Linked DNA regions of Ruegeria pomeroyi DSS-3. The protein of the gene in region 2 binds, or shares a complex with, the protein of the main gene of each other region. Links are inferred from orthologs where the notes say so. Each region holds a gene or a part of one and is shown on either strand. Other genes may lie near its edges.

Region 1 (8,323 bases), 360 kb from region 2 along the record:
TCGGCGCGGTGGCGGCGCGGATCGACCTGCACCGGGCCTTCGAGCGTACCGCCATAGCCACGGGTGACCACATGCGGTTCGTGCCCGGCATCGCGCAGCCGTTCGGCGACCCAGATCGCGCTGGGGGTCTTGCCGGTGCCGCCCGCGTTCAGGTTGCCGATGCAGATCACCGGTACCGGCACCGAAACCGGATCGCCCTTTGCCAGCCGACGCGCGGTGGCGCGGGCATACAGCGCGCCCAGCGGTGCCAGCAGCCGCGACTGCCAGCCCGGATGCGCGGGATCGTTCTGCCAGAACTCAGGTGCTCGCATGAACTGCCTTTCGCCGGTCCAGCCGGTCCTGCACCATTTCGATCAACGAGTCGGTCAGATGCGCGGTTTCGGTGGCCACCTGCCAACCGGCCAGCGCCATGCGCGCTGCCGCATCCGGGGCCAAAAGGTCGACGACCTCGCGCCCCAGCGCCTCGGCATCGCGCACCGAGCGCGCGGCACCGGCCGAGGCCAGCCGCACATATGTCTCCATGTGAGCACGCACATTCGGACCGTAAAGCAGCGCCGACCCAAGTGCCACCGCCGTCAGCGGATCGCGCCCGCCGGTGCCGAACTCGAGAGAGCTGCCCATGAATGTCAGCGGCGAGATCCGGTACCAAAGGCCCAGATCCTCGGCATGGGCGCTGATCACCACCTGGGTCGAATCCTCGATCCGGTCGCCCGCATCCCAATCGGCGCAGCGCAAATCCATCGCCTCAAGCCGGGCGCGCAGCGGTTCCGCCTCGGCCGGGTCGGCCACATGCACGATCAGCAAGAGCCGGTGCAGCAGCCGCAGCGCGTGGCGATGCGCGGTCAGCACCGAGATGAACTCCTTGGGCTGGGTCCAGGCCGACAGCCAGACCGGCCTGCCGCCCAGTGTCGCGTTGGTCTCGACCAGTTCCTCTTCTGGCCAGGGTGGCGGGTTGGCGCTGACCTGCAGCGGGCTTGAGACACGCACCTTGGCTGGCGGGATGCCAGCCCGGCGCACATAGCGCGCGGTTGCCTCGCCATCGGTCAGGATCAGGTCGAAACAGTCCAGCATGGTGCGCGTCAGATCGGGCAGCCAGCGGTGGCGGCGGGCCTGCAACTCTCGCTCAGAGACGTCGATCAGCAGCATCGGAATGCCCGCGCTGTCGGTCTCGTCGATCAGGTTGGGTTTCAGCGCTCCGCCCGACCACAGGCACAAATCCGGGCGCCAGTGATCCAGAAACCGGCGGGCTGGGCCCGGATGGTCTTCGGGCAGGACCGAAACCAGACCGCAAGGCGCCATCCAGTCATCGACCCGCGTGTCCGCCGGGATGGTGAACAGCAGGCTCAGATCGGGGCGCTGGGCGACCAGCCGTTCGGACAGATCGCAAAGCGCGGGGAAACGGCCGCGGTTGTTCACATGAATCCAGACCAGTTCACCCTTTGGCCGGGCCGGCATATCCTTGCCCGGCGGATGTACACCACGCCAGCTGAGCACCCGATAGGCCGCAAGGCTGAGAGACCGCGCCATGGCTCAGCCTCGCCCCGATGGTGAACGGCCATCGGATGCGCCGGGTCGCCGGTCGGTCGGGGCGGTGGATGCCATGCGGCGCTCCTGACGGAGAGGGGTTGAAATCGGCGGCACCCTAAGGGTTTGGCGGCCCGGGTCAAGCCATCGGGCGCGCGGGGCTGTTGCCGTCAATGCGCCGCAATACCCGCGCTGGCGGGGTCGAGGGCGCCGAACAGGCCGCGATGCACGGTGTGCCCACCGGCGATGACCCCGTCCAGCCGGGGCTTGGGATTGTTGAAGCGCAGGGCCGCACCGCTCCGGTCGGTACAAAGCCCGCCCGCCTCGCGCAGGATCAACTCGCCAGCAGCGATATCCCATTCCCAGCTGGGCCGCAGGGTCAGCATCCCGTCGAACCGTCCCTGCGCCACCAACGCCAGACGATAGGCAAGCGAGGGGCGATAGTCGCGGTGGAACGCGGGCACCTGGCCCCCGGTCCAGTGTTCCGGCTGCAGGTTGGGGCGCGCGGCAAGAATATGCGCCTGGGCCAGATGCGCAGGCGCCGAGACCCGGATCGGCGCGCCGTTCAGAAAGGCGCCGCCCCCGGCCGAGGCGGAAAACAGCAGGTCGCGCTGGGGCAGATAGACGGCGGCGGCAGTGACCACGCCCCGATCCGCCACCGCCAGCGCATGCGCCCAGGTGCGCGACCCTTCGGCAAAGCTGCGGGTGCCGTCGATCGGGTCGATGATGAAAACGCGGTCGTGATCCAGCCGCGCGGCGGTGTCCTCGGTCTCTTCGCTGAGCCAGCCATAGCCGGGGCGGGCCGCGGGCAGCATCTGCGCCAGCATGGCATTCACCGCCAGATCGGCCTCGGTCACCGGGCCCGCGCCATCGGGTTTGTCCCAGCGCCGGGCGTCACGCCCCGAATAGCGGGTGGCGATCTGCCCGGCCTCGCGGGCGGCGCGGATCAGCAGGTCGACGTCAGTTTCCGGCAAGCGTCATCCCCTCGATCAGGATCGACGGCACCACCCGCGTCAGCCAGGGCCGGGCATCGTTTGCCGGGATCATCCCCAGCAGCATGTCGCGCAGATTGCCCGCGATGGTGCATTCGTTGACCGGATAGGCGATCTGGCCTTTCTCGACCCAGAACCCCGAGGCCCCCCGCGAGTAATCGCCGGTGTTGGGGTTGATCGTCGATCCGATCAGCGAGGTCACCAGCAGCCCGGTTCCCATGTCGCGGATCAGATCGTCGCGGCTGGCCGTGCCGGGCGTCAGCGTCAGGTTCCAGTTGCTGGGCGAGGGCGGACCCGACACGCCACGGGTGGCATTGCCGGTCGAGGCCAACCCCAGCTTGCGTGCGCTAGCCAGGTCCAGCGTCCAGCCGGTCAGCACCCCGTCTTCGACAATGGCGCGGGCCTGCGTCGGCAGGCCCTCGGCATCGAAGGGGCGCGATCCAGAGACACGCGGGCGATGCGGATCTTCGATCAGCGACAGGGCAGCGGGCAGCACCTGCTCGCCCAGATTGTCCTTGAGCCAGGACGAGCCGCGCGCGACAGAAGCGCCATTTGCCGCCGCCAGAAGATGCCCGATCAGCGAGGCTGAAATGCGTTCATCAAACAGCACCGGATAGCTGCCGGTCGCCGGTTTGCGCGCCCCTTGCAGGGCCACCGCTCGTTCGCCGGCGCTGCGGCCGATCTCTTCGGGGCTGCGCAGGTCGGACTGATAGGTGCGGCTGTCGCCATCGGCGTCCCGCTCCATCCCCGTTCCGCTGCCCGAAATCGCCACGCAGGAAAGCGAACGCACACTGCGCCCGTAGCCGCCGGAAAACCCGTTGGTGGCGGCCAGGTGCACATGGTGCTGACCGTAAGCGGCGGCGGCATCCGACACCTGGGTCACGCCGCTTACCGCTGCGGCGGCGGTCTCGGCGGCCAGCGCGTCCTGCATCAGTGCCTGAGGGTCGGGTTCGGCGGCAGGGTCACGCAGGTTCAGCGCGGCAAGGTCCCAGCCGCGCGCCAGCTGATCGGGCTCGGCCAGCCCGGCATAGGGGTCCTCAGGGGCCTCGCGTGCCATCGCCACAGCGCGCTCCGCCATTGCGGCCAGCGCCTCGGGGCGGCTGTCCGAGCTGGACACGATCGCCTGCCGCTTGCCGACGAACACCCGCAGGCCCAGATCGGTCCCCTCAGAGCGTTCGGCATGTTCCAACGCGCCGCCGCGCACCTCGACCGAGACCGATGTACCCTGCACCACCAGCGCGTCGGCGGCTTCGGCGCCAGCCTGGCGGGCGGCGTGCAAAAGGGCGTGGCTGAGGTCTTCGGCCTTGTGCGGCATGGGCTGTCCTTTGCTGTTGTCAGGGAGGTAGCCCCCGCCGCCGCCCGCTGCAAGCCCCATGGGGCGCGGCGCGGGCGACCGGGGTGTCAACGGGGCGCGCAGCCGATGCACGCGCCCCAAAGGCGGTTACTTGATGCGCTGACCGTTGGCCAGCACATGACCCTGTTCATTGATCTCGATCTTCGAGTTCAGCGTATCGGGCGCATCGCCGGGCACCGCCAGCATGCCCATCATCATCCGCGCGCCCATGGCGTCATCCTCCGAGACGAAGCCCATCGCGATCAGCTTGTCCAGCAGCGCATTTGCCCCTGTCAGCGTCAGGTTGGCCACACCAGAGGGTGCGGGCATCCCGCCAAAGGACTCGTAGTCGGAATTGTCGAAGGTGAAGGCGCCGGTGCCGGTCAGCTTGGCCCCCACCAGCGAGACCAGCAGCTGGTTGATGGTCAGCTCGTTCAGCTCGCCCGGGGCACCGCCGGTCGCCTCGAGCGTTTCTGCTACGGTCGGATCGAGGAAATCGACCAGAACCGTCGCCAGGCCCGACAGGTCAAGCACCACGGTCGCCGGATCGCGCGGCAGGGCGCCGGCGGGGTCGAACATGCCCCAGATCATGTCGGACATGGTGAAATCGGTCAGGTTCATGCCAAAGCTGAAGGGTTGCGGATCGTCGCCCGCCTGCGTGGGGATATCCAGCTTGAACCCCGATTCCGCCATGGCCAGATCAATGGGAAACGGCAGGTCCTGCGTCGTCATCGAAATCTGCGACTGGCGGCCCTTGAGGTCATAGACCACATGGCCCGCGTCCATCGCGATCCGGAAATCGCCGCCCTGCGAGGAAGAGGTCCAGGCAAACTCCTCGCCATCGCCCTTGGCGGCCACATTGCCGCTGCCGGCGCCATAGCTCATCAGCGCGTCAAAGGCGAAGCCCGACTTCAGCATGTCCGAGAAGTTGGTCGCATCAAAACTGGTCGGCAGGCTGCCGCTCCCCGAATAGCTGACATCCGACAGCGTGCCCGAGAAGTTCCCCGCATCGTCCGAGTCCGGGTCGTCGAAGGACAGCGCATAGGTCAGGCCCGCTGCGGTGAAGCTTTGCACCAGATCGCGCATCTCGCCCAGGCTCATCTGCGATGTGCCGCTGACAGAGGTCATTTCCATCAGGAAGCTTATGGCGTCGGCGGGCATCGCCTCGCCATCGGCCATCAGCGAGGCAAGCCGCACACTGATCTGATCGGCGTTGTAATCATAGGTGATGTTGTCCGGATCGCCGCTTGCAACCATGGACATGTTGCGGTTGGCATAGGTGACGGTGCCGGTCACCGGCGCCTCATCCTCGACACTCATAGTGAAGGAAAGCGGGAATTCTTCTGGCAGGCCGATCCGGACTGTGCCGTCACCCTGATCGGTCAGGGTGATCTGCGGCATCGAGAACGACATCGCGCTGTCCTGTTCCGGCATGTTCATGGACATGGCGAAATCGGCGATGGTCAGCGTGTCACCCGATCTGCTTTCCGTGCCTGCGACGTCATAACCCATGCCGCCGAGATAGGCGTTCCAGTCGGCCCAGACCTGATCGGCGGTCAGGTCCGCCCAGGCGATCTGGGTTGAAATGGCATAAACAAGAACGGCGCCGGACGTGCGGCGTAGAAAAACGGGCATCAGAAGAACCTCTCTGGATCAATTTCGCGCCTATCGTGTTGCGGCAAGGGGCGGGCGTCAAGGGGGGCAGGCACTGGATCCTTCCCCTGTCCCGGCGTAGGACTGGCGCAGCAGACATGGGAGGAAGATGCATGACCGCAGTGAAAGGAAAAACCGTTCTGATCACAGGCGCAAGCCGGGGGATCGGGGCCGAGGCGGGGCGTGTCTTTGCCCAGGCCGGGGCCAATGTCGTATTGCTGGCGCGCAGCGCCGAGGCACTGGCCGCGCAGGCGGCAGAGATCGGCGATCGCGCGCTGGCCCTGGCCTGCGACGTGGCCGACGCGGCGCAGGTGGCAGGCGCGGTGAACGCGGCGGTGTCGCGGTTCGGCGGGCTCGACGTGCTGATCAATAACGCAGGTGTGATCGAGCCGATCTCGCATCTTGCCAGCTCGGACCCCGTCGGGTGGGGCCATGCCATCGATATCAACCTCAAAGGTGTCTATTACGGCATGCGCGCGGCATTGCCGGTGATGCGCAAGGCTGGCGGTGGCACCATACTGACCGTCAGTTCGGGCGCCGCCCATAACCCGGTCGAGGCCTGGAGCCATTATTGCGCCTCCAAGGCCGGTGCAGCGATGCTGACCGCCTGCCTGCATCTGGAAGAGGGGCATCATGGCATCCGCGCCATGGGCCTGTCGCCGGGCACCGTGGCCACCCAAATGCAGCGCGAGATCAAGGGCTCGGGCATCAACCCGGTCAGCCAGCTGGACTGGTCGGCGCATATTCCCGCCGACTGGCCGGCACGCACCCTTTTGTGGATGTGCGGGGCCGAGGCGGACCCGTTTCTGGGAACCGAAATCTCGCTCAGGGACGAGGATATCCGCAAGCGGGTGGGGCTGGCATGATCGAGCTGGAAAAGGAGGGCGGTCTGTGGACCGTCACCCTGAACCGCCCCGACAAGGCCAATTCGCTGACCGTGGCCATGCTGGAGCGGCTGGTCGAGATCGCCGAGACGGCGGGCGAGGCGCGGGCGCTGATCCTGACCGGGCGCGGCAAGGTATTCAGCGCCGGTGCCGATCTCGAGGCCGCGCGGGCGGGGTTGGCGACCTCGGACTTGTGGGAGCGGCTGTCGGGCGCGATCGCGGCGCTGCCCTGCCTGACGGTCGCGGCCCTGAACGGGACATTGGCGGGCGGGGCCAATGGCATGGCGCTGGCCTGTGACCTGCGCATCGCGGTGCCCGAGGCCAAGCTGTTCTATCCGGTGATGAAGCTCGGCTTTCTGCCGCAACCCTCCGATCCGGTCCGCATGGCGGCGCTGATCGGACCGGCGCGGACCCGGCTGATCCTGATGGCGGGCCAGAAGATCACCGCGCAGGAGGCCTATGAGTTCGGTCTGGTGGACCGTATCGTACCAGCTGACCAGCTGCTGGAGACCGCCCGAGCGCTGGTGGCCGATTCCCTTGCCGCCGATCCCGGGATCGCCGCAGGCATCGCCCGGCTTTGCCCCTGATCCCATCTGTCCGCGAGGTGCCGGTTTCGTGCAACGAAACCGGGCCGGAAACCTTGCAGGTTTCCGGTCGCCGTCGCGCATCAAGGCTCTGAACCGCTAGCGTTTGCGTCGTCCGCCCGGCACTTTCGAGCGAAACCCAGGCGGCCGCTTGCGCACCCAGGCGAGAAATTTCGCCAATCGGGGATGGCTGCGCAGGGCTTCGATCGTGTGAAAGCTGCGCGCCAGTTCCGCCTCGGTCAGGGTTGCATGGATCTCCTTGTGACAGATGACATGCAGCAGGACAGTCGGCCCGCCCTTGCCGCCTTTCAATCGTGGGATCAGGTGATGCTGGCTGCCGTCCCCATCGGGTATCGGCCGCCCGCACAGCGGACAGAGCCGCCCGGGCAGGGGGAATTCGAGGCACTTGTTTTCCTTGTCGGTCATGGGCAAGAGGATGCACCACCGTGCAAACGGTGCAAGTGGAGAGACCGATGGAACTTGGAACCCAGACCCAGACCGAGCTGTTGAACAACCTGCTCGTACAGGTCGAACGTCTGTGGGATATTGCGCTGGGCTGGGTGTCGAGCCCGGCCGCCTGGTCGCAATTTGCGTTGCTGGTGGTGGCCTATCTGGCCGCGCTTTATGCCGCGCGCCGACTGCGTGGGCCGCTGTCGCGCCTGCTGACGCCGCCTGTGGAGCAGATGGACCCGCTGTCGCGGACCCGCCGTTTCGTGTTGATCTTCGTGCCGCTGTTGCTGCCGCTTCTGGCTTATGTCTTTACCGGCATCGGCGAAAGCGTCACCCGTTCGCTGTTCGGCTCGGGGGCGGTGATCGCCTTTGGCAAGCGGGTGTTCCTGTTCCTGGCCGCCCGCATTCTGGTGCGCGAGATTCTTGACGATCCGCTGATGAAACTGCTGGGCCGCTACGTGCTGATCCCTGTGGCGGCGCTTTATGCGCTGGGGCTTCTCGAACCGGCCATGGCCAAGCTGGACCAGACCGTGGTGCCGCTGGGCAACCTCTCGTTCTCGCTGCTGTTTGCGCTGCGTTTCCTCGTGGTCGGCGGCGCCATTTTCTGGTTGGGGCGCTGGTCCAACGACCAGTCGGTGAATTTCATCAAGCAGCAGCGTGAAATGCGCCCCGCCATGCGCGAGCTGACCGCCAAGGCGGTCGAGATCGGTATCTTCGGCATCGCTTTCCTTCTGGTGATGAACATCATGGGGATCAGCCTGACCTCGCTGGCGGTGCTGGGCGGTGTCATCGGTGTCGGCCTCGGCTTTGGCCTGCAAAAGATCGCCTCGAACTTCATCTCGGGCGTCATCCTGCTGCTCGAAGGGCAGGCGACCGTGGGTGATTACGTGGAACTCGACGGGG
Region 2 (8,397 bases):
GCCGCTGATCGGGCGGGTATAGCGGCATTCGGGATAGTTGCCGCAGCCGACGAACCCGCCGGTGCGCGAGGTCTTCAGATGCAGCTGGCCGGTGCCGCATTTGGGGCAGATCCGCGGGTCGGACCCATCCTCGCGCGGCGGATAGAGCTGGGGTGCCAGCGCCTCGTCCAGCTTGTCGAGCACTTCGGAGATGCGCAGCTCGGATGTTTCGCTGATCGCCGCCGAGAAATCGCGCCAGAACCGGCCCAGCAGGTCCTTGTAATCGCGCGAGCCTGCGCTGACGTCATCCAGCTGCTCTTCCAGATTGGCGGTGAACTCGTAGCCCACATATTGGCGAAAGAAGTTCAGCAGGAAGATGGTGACGATGCGGCCTTTTTCCTCGGGGATCAGGCGGTTCTTGTCCTTGCGGACATATTCCCGGTCCTGGATCGTGGTGATGACCGAGGCATAGGTTGAGGGGCGGCCGATGCCCAGCTCTTCCATCCGCTTGACCAGCGTCGCCTCGGTATAGCGCGGCGGCGGCTGGGTGTGGTGTTGCAGCGCCAGCACCGCCTCGTTCTCGGACAGGATCGCTTCCTTGGCGATCTTGGCGCCCTCGGTCAGCGGGGTATCTCCGGTCGCCCTGGCGAATTGATCGGCCAGCGAAGTCTTGGCAAAAACCGCCTTTTCCCCCATCGAGATCTGGGGCAGGCGCTTGTCCTCGTCATTCTCGACATCGTCGCGCCCCTCTTCGTAGACCCGCAGGAACCCGTCGAACAGCACCACCTGGCCGGTGGCGCGCAGGCCGACCTGGCCATCGGCACTGCCGATCTCGACCGTGGTCCGCTCCAGCCGGGCGGCGGCCATCTGGCAGGCGATGGTGCGTTTCCAGATCAGGTCGTAAAGACGGCGCTGATCCTCGTCCTTCAGCTTCAGCGCGGCGGCGTCCTTGCGCATGTCGGTGGGGCGGATGCATTCATGCGCCTCTTGCGCGTTCTTGGCCTTGTTCTTGTACATGCGCGGGCTGTCGGGCACGTATTCGGCCCCGAACCGGTCGGCAATGGCGTCGCGGGTGGCCATGACCGCCTCGGGCGCCATGTCGATGCCGTCGGTCCGCATATAGGTGATGTGCCCGGCCTCATATAGGCGCTGCGCCGCGCTCATGCAGTGGCGCGCGCCCATGCCGAACTTGCGGCTGGCCTCTTGTTGCAGGGTTGAAGTCATGAAGGGCGCCGAGGGGTTGCGCGCCGCCGGTTTCGCCTCGACCGACTGGATGCTCAGCGCGCGGCTGGTGATCGCCTGCACGGCCAGTTCGGCCTGGGTGGCGTTGGAAATGTCCATCTTGTCGAGCTTGTTGCCCGCCAGCGTGACCAGACGCGCCTCGTAGACCTGGCCGCGCGGGGTTTCCAGCAAGGCCTTGACCGACCAGTATTCCACCGGCTTGAAGGCCTCGATCTCCATCTCGCGCTCGACGATCAGGCGCAGGCAGACCGATTGCACCCGGCCCGCGCTGCGCGCGCCGGGCAGCTTGCGCCACAGTACCGGGGACAGGTTGAAGCCCACCAGATAATCCAGCGCACGGCGCGCCAGGTAGGCCTCGACCAGCGGCATATCGACCTGGCGCGGGTTCTGCATCGCCTTGGTCACCGCGTCCTTGGTGATGGCGTTGAAAGTGACGCGACTGACGGCAGTGCCCTTCTTGATCGAACGGCGCTTGGTCAGCGCTTCCTGCAGGTGCCAGCTGATCGCCTCGCCCTCGCGATCGGGGTCGGTGGCGAGGATCAGTTCGTTGTCCTCGGCCAGGGCGTCAGCGATTGCCTTGACGTGCTTGCGACTGTCGGCGGCAACCTCCCAGGTCATGTCGAAATCATGCTCGGGATCGACCGATCCGTCCTTGGCAGGCAGGTCGCGCACATGGCCATAAGATGCCAGAACCGTGTAGTCCGAGCCGAGATATTTGTTGATCGTTTTTGCCTTGGCAGGGGATTCTACAACAACAACAGGCATTTAGATAGGAACCTCATTCATCGGACACGGCGCGTTCTATGGCGGGGCAACATGTGGGGTGCAAGCCCCGATTGTCAATCGGTGCTGTTTGGGCGCAGTTGTTCCGAGTGTCAGAGGCAGGTGGGACCGGCCCGTCGCAGTCTTGGGTGCGGGCGGGACGGGGTCAGTTGACGCGCGACAGCAGCCCGCCGGCCTGACGGTTGATCCGCCCTTCCAGCTCAAGATCGACCAACACCGGGGCGACCTCGCCCGGGCTGGCGGCCAGATCGCGGATCAGCTGATCCTCGGCCACTGGCGATGGCCCGAGCCGGTCGAGGATCAGGCTGTGCAGCGCCACGGTTTCGCGCAGGCTGCGTTTGGCGGGCGGTGCCGGCTGTTGCATCAGGTCGCACAGGTCGGGTTGCGGTTGCGGCGCTGTCAGGGCAGGCAGGGCAGTGATCACATCCTCGGCATTGCGCACCAAATGGGCGCCGTCGCGGATCAGCATGTTGCAGCCGGCGGCGCGGGCGTCGAACGGGTGACCGGGCACCGCCAGCACCTCGCGCCCCTGGTCCAGCGCGTCGCGCGCGGTGATCAGGCTGCCGGATTTGGCGGCGGCCTCGACCACCACCACTGCCTGGGCCAGGCCCGAGATGATGCGGTTGCGGCGCGGGAAATGGCGCGCCTGCGGGGTCAGGCGCATCGGCTGTTCCGACAGGCGCAACCCGTGCTGCGCGATGTCGGCGGCCAGATGGGTGTTCTCGGCGGGATAGACAGTGTCGACGCCACCCGCCATGACCGCGATGGTGCCGCTGGGCAGCGCCGCAAGATGCGCGGCGGTGTCGATGCCGCGCGCCAGCCCCGAGACCACGACAAAACCGGCGGTGCCCAGATCCTGCGCCAAAGCCCGCGCCATGCGGGTGCCCAGCGACGAGGCATTGCGCGCGCCCACCAGCGCGATCATCGGGCGGCGCAACAGGGCCGGGTCGCCGAGCAGCCACAAGAGCGGCGGCGCATCCGAGATCCCGGCCAGATGAGAGGGGTAGTCGGCATCGCCCAGGCACAAAAGCCGCGCTTTCGCGGCTTTTGCGGCCTTGAGCTCTGCTTCGACAACACCGGGCGGGCATATTTCATAGCCCTCGACCCCGGCGGCACGTGCCACTTCAGGCAGCGCGGCCAGCGCGTTCTGCGCCGTGCCATGCTCGTGCATCAGTCGGCGGAACGTTGTCGGGCCAACTCTGCGCGAGCGCAAAAGGCGGAGCCAGGAAAACCGGTCCTCTTCCGTGGTGGGTGGGAGTGGGGGGTGATAGGAAGAAAACTGTTCCTCGGTCATCCGTCGCTCCGCCTGTTTGCAGAAACAGGTTTACAGCCCGGCTCGTTAACAGGCGGTGAATCAAACTAAATTCTTCGCAGTTTTTTGCGAACCAGGTAGTGGGAACGAGGTAACTATCTGAAATTGCGAATTTTAAATCGGTATCTCAAGAGCGAGTTTATGCGCAGCCTCAAGCCGTAAGGGAGAATCGGCGGCAAAAACGTTTACCTTGCCGCCGTCCCGGGTCACGCGGCCGAGCCGCCCACTGTCAGCCCATCCATCAGCACCGTGGGCTGGCCCACGCCCACCGGTACCCATTGGCCGTCCTTGCCGCAGGTGCCCATGCCGGGATCGAGCGCCATGTCATTGCCCAGCCCCCGGATGCGTTGCAACGCCGAAGGCCCGTCGCCGATCAGCGTGGCCCCCTTGACCGGCGCGCCGATGCGGCCGTTGCGCACCCGGTACGCCTCGGTGCACGAGAACACGAACTTGCCATTGGTGATGTCGACCTGACCGCCGCCGAATCCCACCGCCCAGATGCCGTCCTTGATCTCGGCCACCAGATCGGCGGGGTCGGCATTGCCGCCCAGCATCACCGTATTGGTCATGCGCGGCATCGGTTTATGGGCATAGCTCTGGCGCCGTCCGTTACCGGTTGGCTCAACTCCCATAAGGCGGGCGTTCTGGCGATCCTGCATGTATCCGGTCAGGATGCCGTCCTCGATCAGCACCGTCCGGCGCGAGGGCGTGCCCTCGTCATCGACGGTGATCGAGCCGCGCCGGTCGGGCAGGGTGCCGTCATCGACCACGGTGACCCCGCGCGCGGCCACCTGCTGCCCCATCAGCCCGGCAAAGGCCGAGGTGCCCTTGCGGTTGAAATCACCCTCCAGCCCGTGCCCGATCGCCTCGTGCAGCAGGATGCCGGGCCAGCCGGGGCCAAGCGCCACCTCCATCACCCCGGCAGGCGCCGGTTCGGCATCGAGGTTCACCAGCGCGATACGCAGCGCCTCGCGCGCCTGCGCCTGCCAGGCCTCGGGGGCGATCAGCCCGTCCAGTCCGACCCGGCCACCGCCACCGGCGCTGCCGCTCTCGCGCCGTCCGTCGCGCTCGACGATGACCGAGACGTTGACCCGCGTCATGGGCCGCACATCTCGCAGATGCACCCCGTCAGGGCGCAGGATCTCGACCTCTTGCAGCGAGGCCATGATCGAGGCCGAGACCTGGACCACCCGCGAATCGAGATCGCGGGCAAAGGCGTCGATCTCGCGCAGGGTCTCGACCTTGACCGGGAATGCGGCCGAGTCGATAGGATCGTCCTCGGTATATAGCTTGCGATTGGTGCGGGCCGGGGCGCCGGCCAGGGTGCCGCCGCCATCGCCCACCGCCAGGCGCGCGGTCTCGGCCGCGCGCCGCAAAGAGGGAATCGAGACATCGGTGGAATGGGCATATCCCGCCACCTCGCCCTTGACGGCGCGCAGGCCGAACCCTTCGGATGCATCATACGAGGCCGAGCGCAGCCGACCGTCGTCAAAGCTCAGCGCTTCTGATTTGCGGCGCTCGACGAACAGTTCGCCATCCTCGGCCCCGTCGGTGGCCGCCCGCAGAACGGCCAGCGCCTCGTCCTGCGGAAGGGCTGTTTCAAAGGGTCGAAAAGGGTCTTGCGCCATGATTTGCGGCCTCGTTGTTTGATCCAGATCAAAAATAGCGTCTGTTTGACGCAAGCATTTTGCTTTATCTGCCTCCGGGAATATGATTTTTAACGCGACCAAAGACAACGGGCGGGGTGTGTTTCGATTCACGGACCCCCCGGTCAGGGACGCAAGATCAAACGATCAGGACAGAACATGAAGAACGCTTTGACGCTTTCGGCGCTTCTCGCCGCACTTTCGAGCCTGCCCGCGGCGGCGCAGGAGCTGGAGATCATCGGCAAACCGGTCGACGGCGGGATGGGCTTTCAGCCCGCCGCAACCGAACTGGCGCGCGACCTGCAATGGCTGGATGGCATGATTCTGGTCATCATCACCGCCATCTGCCTGCTGGTCGCGGCGCTGCTGGTCTGGTGCATCGTGCGGTTCAACAGCCGCGCCAATCCGACCCCGGCGAAATTCTCGCATTACACGCCGGTAGAAATCCTCTGGACCGTCGGGCCGATCGTGATTCTGCTGTTCATCGGCTCCTACTCGCTGAAAGAGCTGTTCGACCAGCAGGAAATCCCCGAGGGCGAAATCAACATCAAGGTGACCGGCTACCAGTGGTACTGGGGCTATGACTATACCGACGAGGGCTTCGGCTTTGAAAGCTTCATGCTGGGCCGCGACGCGTTGGAAGAGCATGGCTATAGCCAGGATGAATACCTGTTGGCCACCGATACCGCCGTTGTCGTGCCCGTCGGCAAGGTCGTGGTGATGAACGTGACCGGGGCCGACGTGATCCATTCCTGGACCATCCCCGCCTTTGGCGTGAAGCAGGACGCGGTGCCGGGCCGTCTGGCGCAGCTGTGGTTCAAGGCCGAAAAGGAAGGCATCTATTTCGGCCAGTGCTCCGAGCTTTGCGGCAAGGACCACGCCTATATGCCGATCACCGTCAAGGTGGTCAGCGAGGCGGAATATGCCAAGTGGCTGGCCAGCGCCAAGGAAGAATATGCCGGTCTGCCGACCAGCTATCAGGTCGCCTCGAACTGAACCTCGCAGGCGGGGGCCGACCCCGCCAACCGTGACTGACCCGGGCTGCGCGCATGTCGCGCGGCTTTTGCCCCAAGGGACCACCGCATGAGCGACGCAAGCTTCAACGCCAGCACTGCCCGGGCCGCGCACCGCCCGGACGAGGCCGGTTTTGGCGACTATTTCGCCCTGCTGAAACCGCGGGTGATGTCGCTTGTGGTGTTTACCGCGCTGGTCGGCCTGGTGGCCGCACCGGTGTCGGTCCATCCTTTCATCGGGTTTTGCGCCATCCTGTTCATCGCCATCGGCGGCGGCGCTTCGGGCGCGCTGAACATGTGGTGGGATGCCGATATCGACCAGGTGATGAAGCGCACGAAAAAGCGCCCGATCCCCGCCGGCAAGGTCGAGCCGGGCGAGGCGCTGGCGCTGGGCCTTGGCCTGTCGGGCCTGTCGGTAATGATGCTGGCGCTGGCCACCAATGTGCTCGCGGGCGCGTTTCTAGCCTTCACCATCTTCTTCTATGTGGTCGTCTATACGATGTGGCTGAAGCGGACGACGCCGCAGAACATCGTGATCGGCGGCGCGGCGGGGGCCTTCCCGCCGGTGATCGGCTGGATCGCGGCCACGGGCGACATGTCGGTGGAACCCTGGCTGATGTTCGCGCTGACCTTCATGTGGACGCCGCCGCATTTCTGGGCGTTGGCGCTGTTCATGCGCTCGGACTACGACGACGCAGGCGTTCCGATGCTGACCGTGACCCATGGCCGCCGCGCCACCCGCGTTCATATCCTGATCTACACGATCCTGCTGGCGCTGCTGGCGCTGGGCACCGCATTCTCGAATATCGGCGGACCGATCTATCTGGCCGTCGCACTGGTGCTGAACGCGTTGTTCCTGCTGGGGGCCATCCGTATCTGGCGCCGGGACGAGGCCGACAGCGAGGCCGACAACTTCAAGACCGAGCGTGGGTTCTTCAAATTGTCGCTGCTCTATCTGTTCCTGCATTTCGGTGCCATCCTGGCCGAAGCGCTGCTGCGCCCCTATGGGCTGGGAGGCTGGGGATGAGCCTGAACCGCACACATGAGCTGCATCAACGCCGCTTCGGTCGCAACCTGGGTGTTGCGCTGACCCTGGCGGCCTTTATCTTCATCGTTTTCGGCCTGACCGTGGTCAAGGTGACCCGTGGCGATTTCGAACCGCCCCAGGCCAGCGTCGGAGGGCAAGGCTGATGGCTTTGAACGGACCTCAGAAAACCGTTGTTCAACTGGTCAGCGTGGTCGTGGTGATGGGCGGCCTCGCCTGGGCCTCGGTCCCGTTCTATGACTGGTTCTGCCGGGTCACCGGCTTTGGCGGCGCCACCGGCGTGGCCGAGGCCGGATCGGACACCATTCTGGACAAGACCATAAAGGTCCGCTTCGACGCCTCGAAAGAGCGTGGCATGCCTTGGGAATTCCGCCCGGTGCAGACCGAGATGGAACTGCGCATCGGCGAGACCGGGCTGGCCTTTTATGAGGCCTATAACCCCACCGACCGTCCGGTGGCGGGGCAGGCCTCGTATAACGTGGCGCCCTATTCGGCGGGCGGCTACTTCGACAAGATCGCCTGTTTCTGCTTTGAAGAGCAGGTCCTGCAACCCGGCGAGCGGGTGCAGATGCCGGTTACCTTCTTCGTCGACCCCGAGATCGTTAACGACCGGGACGCGAAATATGTGCATACGATCACGCTGTCGTATACATTCTACGAAATCGACCTGCCCGAGGGCTATGCCGCCCTCGACGCAGGTGAAAAAACGAACACGAACTAACGCCGCAAGGTGAGGGACACTTATGGCACACGCTAAGAACCACGATTATCACATTCTGGCCCCGTCGATCTGGCCGCTGATCGGCTCGATCGGTGGCTTTGTCATGTTGTTCGGCGCCGTTCTCTGGATGCACGGGATCACCCCCTACATGTTCTGGGCCGGCTTCATCGCCGTGCTCTATGTCATGTACGCCTGGTGGGCCGAGGTCGTGGCCGAGAGCCGCGTCGGCGATCACACACCCGTTGTCCGCATCGGCCTGCGCTATGGCATGATCCTGTTCATCACCTCCGAGGTGATGTTCTTCTTTGCTTGGTTCTGGTCCTTCTTCAAACATCGCATGTACCCGATGCAGGAATATGTGGGCACCGAGTATGTGGCGCCGAGCATTCATGCGGTCGATCCGTTCCACCTGCCGCTGATCAACACGCTGGTTCTGCTGCTGTCGGGCTGCGCCGTGACCTGGGCGCACCATGCGCTGGTGCATAACAACGACCGCAAGGCGCTGATCCAGGGCCTGTCGATCGGCATCTTCCTGGGCATGATCTTTACCTTGCTGCAAGCCTATGAATATGCCGAGCTGCTGCTGCACGAAGACTGGACCTTTGGCGGCGATCAATTCTACTCGAACTTCTTCATGGCAACCGGTTTCCACGGCA

What was found.
Region 1: the proteins of tldD (region 2) and SPO_RS17425 are in contact, whole or in part, in a solved structure (PDB 5NJ9), measured with the Escherichia coli proteins. The link is inferred for Ruegeria pomeroyi DSS-3 from one-to-one orthologs.

The regions. Positions count from the first base shown.
Region 1 is NC_003911.12:3,640,911-3,649,233, reverse strand. What follows is about bases 1,659-4,497. They hold SPO_RS17425 (TldD/PmbA family protein), read right to left. Parts: upstream 3,832-4,497; coding sequence 2,485-3,831; downstream 1,659-2,484. Other genes in these bases: SPO_RS17420 (DUF2125 domain-containing protein), read right to left, coding at 3,958-4,497; SPO_RS17430 (inositol monophosphatase family protein), read right to left, coding at 1,695-2,498. Also shown: lpxK (tetraacyldisaccharide 4'-kinase), read right to left, coding at 1-311; SPO_RS17435 (3-deoxy-D-manno-octulosonic acid transferase), read right to left, coding at 298-1,527; more of SPO_RS17420, read right to left, coding at 4,498-5,484; SPO_RS17415 (SDR family oxidoreductase), read left to right, coding at 5,616-6,368; SPO_RS17410 (enoyl-CoA hydratase/isomerase family protein), read left to right, coding at 6,365-6,973; SPO_RS17405 (HNH endonuclease), read right to left, coding at 7,070-7,396; SPO_RS17400 (mechanosensitive ion channel family protein), read left to right, coding at 7,444-8,323.
Region 2 is NC_003911.12:3,282,026-3,290,422, reverse strand. Bases 2,734-5,646 are described here. They hold tldD (metalloprotease TldD), read right to left. Parts: upstream 4,945-5,646; coding sequence 3,523-4,944; downstream 2,734-3,522. Other genes in these bases: coxB (cytochrome c oxidase subunit II), read left to right, coding at 5,122-5,646; dprA (DNA-processing protein DprA), read right to left, coding at 2,734-3,298. Also shown: topA (type I DNA topoisomerase), read right to left, coding at 1-1,986; more of dprA, read right to left, coding at 2,150-2,733; more of coxB, read left to right, coding at 5,647-5,958; cyoE (heme o synthase), read left to right, coding at 6,046-7,002; SPO_RS23225 (hypothetical protein), read left to right, coding at 6,999-7,166; SPO_RS15575 (cytochrome c oxidase assembly protein), read left to right, coding at 7,166-7,741; SPO_RS15570 (cytochrome c oxidase subunit 3), read left to right, coding at 7,764-8,397. UniProt on the Escherichia coli protein: Metalloprotease involved in CcdA degradation. Suppresses the inhibitory activity of the carbon storage regulator (CsrA).